One region of the Pseudarthrobacter niigatensis genome, then DNA from elsewhere that is predicted to be linked to it. Evidence: riboswitches for the same ligand, from Rfam matches in the RefSeq annotation. Region 1 holds a riboswitch; the other holds the start of a gene.
What was found. A riboswitch is a leader RNA that binds a small molecule or an ion and turns the genes downstream of it on or off. The one in region 1 is predicted to bind S-adenosylmethionine.

Region 1 (2,191 bases):
TCACGCTCCAGCGCATCCAGGGCAGCAACAGAGGCACGAACACCCTCCAACACCACCCCAAGACCACCGCCGATTCCCATACCCACATCATCCAACGAGGGTCTGACAATTACAGATCAAGCCGGTGCCGCTGCCTGCGCAGGTGAGCCGGTGCACCGAAGCGGGCCGCCGTCGTCGTACGTTTTCGACGCGAAGGTTGCCTGTCGCAGCCCAAATGTGTGGCGCGAAAAAGAGCACGCGTGGCGTAGAAAAAGACGCGACCCTCACTTTGGCGCGGCAGCCGCTTAAATGGATTCGGCCGCCATTGGGTGGTGACGCCGTTGTCACCACCCAATGGCGGCCGAAGTTTGCCCGGGCACAACCCGGGGACCTCCCCGGAGTGGTCCGGGAGGAAGGGGAAGGGTCAGATGGTGACGGCTCCGTTGGCGGTCTCAAAGGTGACCGAGAGGATGCCCGGCGTACCGTGCGGGGCCACCCATTCCACCGCAACGTCCTCGAGCGGCTTCTCCACGGGCTCACCGAGCCACTCGGTGACGCGCGAGGCGGAACCGGCGATGGTCAGGCAGCTCATCTTGAGGTTGCTCTCGTAAGCGTGGGACGGGTGGAGGGAGGGGTCGCCCTCCCACTTGAGCATGTACGGCACCTGGGGATCGGCGATGAGGCCCAGGATGCCAATTTGCTTCCAGACCAGCTCGCGGCCGTCCGGGAACTTGCGGTTGCCGTTCACGGCAGCGCGGCCCAGGCGTTCCTCGAAGGGGGCGAGGTCGTCCACTTCGACGCACCAGCCCATCCAGCCGCCACCGGCAGCGGAGCGGGCACGCACCGCCTGCCCGAACGGTGCCTTGTCCGACGCCGGGTGGTCGAGGACCTCGACGACTTCGAGGTACTTGTGGCCCGCCAGGGGGATGATCATATTCCGGGTTCCGAAGCGGGGGTGTACGCCACCCTTCACTGCCTCAACGCCGAGGGCAGTTGCAATACGTTCGGTAGTGGCCGCGAGGCCATCGTGTTCACAGGCGTAAGAGACGTGATCCATGCGCATGCGAACATCTTGGCACTTTGTGATCGGGCTCTCAGCTAAGGGTACCCTTACTGGCATTTTGGGTGGCCGCCGTCCCTGTCCAAATGCCCCTGGGCCTGCGCCAAGACCATGTTCGTCACAATGCTGTCCGGGCCGGATTGAAGTTCCTAGACTGGGCCCAGGTCATGAGTGCCAGCGCCAAGCCCCGGCTCGCTGGCCGGCAACCCTCCATCCGCGGTGGGGTGCCCCGGGTGAGGACCAGGCTGTCCGGCAATGGCCGGAGAGCAAGCGCGGCCCGTGGTGCTCCCAGCATGCCGGGCCCATGTCATAGGAGACTGAGATGTCCAACGGATGGTCCTTCGAAACCCGCCAGATCCATGCCGGCCAGGAGCCTGACAGCGCCACCGGAGCCCGCGCCCTTCCCATCTACCAGACCACGTCCTTCGTGTTCCCCAGTGCCGAGAGTGCGGCCAACCGCTTCGCCCTGGCCGAACTTGCACCCATCTACACCCGCATTGGCAATCCCACCCAGGACGCCGTCGAGCAACGGATCGCAAGCCTTGAAGGCGGCCTGGCGGCATTGCTGCTGAGCTCCGGCCAGGCCGCGGAGACGTTCGCAGTGCTGAACATCGCCGAGGCAGGCGACCATATAGTGGCCAGCCCCAGTCTTTACGGCGGAACCTACAACCTGTTCGCCCACACGTTGAAGAAGTTCGGCATCTCGGTGACCTTCGTGGCTGATCCTGACAACCTGGACCAGTGGCGCGACGCCGTGCAGCCCAATACCAAGCTCTTCTTCGGTGAGGTGGTGTCCAACCCGCGCCAGGACGTGCTTGATATTGAGGGCATCTCCGAAGTGGCCCACCAGGCCGGCGTGCCCCTGATCGTGGACAACACCCTTTCCACCCCCTACCTGATCCGCCCATTGGAGTGGGGCGCGGACATCGTCATCCACTCGGCCACCAAGTACCTGGGCGGCCATGGCTCGGCCATCGCCGGCGTCATCGTTGATTCCGGCAGGTTCGATTTCGGCAAAGACCCGGAACGGTACCCCGGCTTCAACACCCCGGACCCCACCTATAACGGCCTGGTCTACGCACGCGACCTCGGCGAAGGCGGCGCGCTCGGCGCCAACCTCTCCTACATCCTCAAGGCCCGGGTGCAGTTGCT
Region 2 (2,191 bases), on a different contig from region 1:
TCCCCGCAGCGCTGCAGCAGGGGAGTGGCAAAGACGTTGTCAGCCACCACGGTGGCGCCGGCCGCATGCGCCAGCTCACTGACGGCGGCGATGTCGACGATTTCCTGCATGGGGTTGGACGGGGACTCGAAGAAGACGGCGGTGGTGGGCTTGGACAGGGCTTCGCGCCACTGGTCCAGGTCCGGACCGTCCACGAAGACCGTTTCCACACCCCAGCGCGGGAGGATCTCGTTCAGGATCACAAAGCACGAACCGAACAGCGAACGGGCAGCCACCACGCGGTCGCCGGCAGCCAGCAGGGCACCCAGCGCGGTGAACACGGCAGACATGCCCGACGCCGTCGCAAAGCAGGCTTCGGTGCCTTCCAGCAGCCTGAGCCGTTCCTGGAAGGTGGCAACGGACGGGTTGCCGTAGCGGGAGTAGACAAAGCGCTCGTCCTCGCCGGTGAACGCGCGTTCAGCTGCCGCAGCGGATTCGTAGACGAACCCGGAGTTCAGGAAGATGGCCTCGGACGTTTCCTGGAAGTTGGAGCGGTCCAGGCCGCCGCGGACTGCCTGCGTATCGGGGTTCCAGCCGGGGGCGTCTGGGTTGAAGGTCACTTAGTTCTTTCCGAGGTTGGTGGGGAGGCCGCGGTTCTTCCAGCCGTTGACGGTGCGTTCGCCGTAGCGGTCCGGCTCGCCTTCGAAGCCCTCCAGCACGTTGTAGGCCTTAAAACCGGCCTGGGTGGCGGCAGTTGCAGCCGCGATGGACCGCTGGCCGGAGCGGCAGAGGAAGAGCAGTTCCGCCTGGGGATCCTCCGGCGCCTGCGCCTGGAGGTCCTTGACGAAGTCGGGATTGGGGATGCCGCCGGGGAAGGTCCACTGGATGAACAGGGGATCGTTGTCCGTGGCCTTGGTGTCCGGGATGCCGATGTGGGCCCATTCGCCCTCGGTGCGGACGTCCACCAGGATGGCGCCCTGCTCCAGCTTGGCCCATGCTTCCTGGGGCGTCAGGTCTCCGGCGTAGCTCATGCGTGGCCCTCGCCGTCGAAATCGCCTTCAAGGCCGGCGTCGAGCTGGTCCACCGCTGTGGCGACGGCGGCATCGGCTGAGGCGATCGCGGCCGGAAGGACGATTGCCTGCGCCACGATGACGCTGGTGCCGTTGAAAGTAGCTGCCGGGCTGCCGTGCAGCACGTAGCCGTCGGCGAGTGCGGCGGAGATCCGCTCGCAGAATTCACGGGTGTCCGCGCCGGTTATCAGGCGGTAGGACAGTCTTTCGTCAAGGGCGGGTGCGTCGGACACGACGGATCTCCTTCTCTCACGCTTGCAGCTCGAATCGGTCGATATGCCGAGTATTCACCTGAGGCACCCCGCCGCGAAAGGGAGGGTTGCCGACCGGCAAGTCAGGGCTTGGCGCCGGTACTCATTACTCCCCAAAAACGTAACACCTGCCGCGCCAAGCCGCATCGCCGACGTCGTCATGTTCCGTCATTGAGCTGCCCGCCATGCGGCACGTAGCCTGCTGCGGACCGATAAGGTTCATACCGGGGGCGCCGCCCCGTATCCAGAGCAATGAGTACCGGGGGTCCTTGTCAGCATGCGGGCACACGTATCGCACCACCGCGCCGCCATCCGGCGTAACCGGCCGCGCTCCGCCGCGGCCTTCCTGGCCGCGGTTCTCATCGCCCTCCTGGCAGTGGTGGCCCCGGCAGCCCCGGCGCAGGCGGCCGGCCCCGCGCCGGACAAGGGCAAACCCTGGCTGGGGGCGGTCCTCGAATGGGGTGAGGATACCGCCGCGGGCTTCAGCGACCGGCTGGGCGCAACCCCGGCGCTCTACGGCCATGACATCACCATGCCCTACCGCGAATCCGAGCGGAATGACATCGGGGGCTTCCTGCAGCAGACCGCAGCGAAGGGCGCCCACGCCATGCTCACGGTCAAGCCGTCCGTGCCGCTGGACCAGCTCGGCGCCGCGGAGGCGGAAGCGTTCGCAGCGCAGGTGCGCGACCTGACCGCGGGATTCAAGGGCCAACTGCTGGTCCGCTTTGCCCCCGACATGAACGCCAGCTGGGTGGCCTGGGGCCAGCAGCCGGCTGCGTACCGGCAGGCTTTCCAAGCGGTGTCGGCAGCCTTCAGGAAGGACGACGGCGGCCGGGCCACCATGGTGTGGGCGCCCTACCTGGGGAAGGACTACCCCTTCGACCGGAACCG

Region 2: it holds a riboswitch for S-adenosylmethionine, as region 1 does, so the genes downstream of both, J2T23_RS05735 (DUF1737 domain-containing protein) here and J2T23_RS10910 (bifunctional o-acetylhomoserine/o-acetylserine sulfhydrylase) in region 1, are expected to answer to the same signal.

Annotation. Positions count from the first base shown of each region.
Region 1 covers NZ_JAUSTB010000006.1:115,249-117,439, forward strand. The annotation lists gene J2T23_RS10900 (HNH endonuclease signature motif containing protein) at 1-80, opposite strand, end outside; gene J2T23_RS10905 (VOC family protein) at 404-1,042, opposite strand; SAM riboswitch class IV at 1,203-1,318, shown strand; gene J2T23_RS10910 (bifunctional o-acetylhomoserine/o-acetylserine sulfhydrylase) at 1,362-2,191, shown strand, end outside.
Region 2 covers NZ_JAUSTB010000003.1:107,232-109,422, forward strand. The annotation lists gene J2T23_RS05725 (O-succinylhomoserine sulfhydrylase) at 1-599, opposite strand, end outside; gene J2T23_RS05730 (rhodanese-like domain-containing protein) at 600-1,010, opposite strand; gene J2T23_RS05735 (DUF1737 domain-containing protein) at 1,007-1,282, opposite strand; SAM riboswitch class IV at 1,296-1,411, opposite strand; gene opgC (OpgC domain-containing protein) at 1,578-2,191, shown strand, end outside.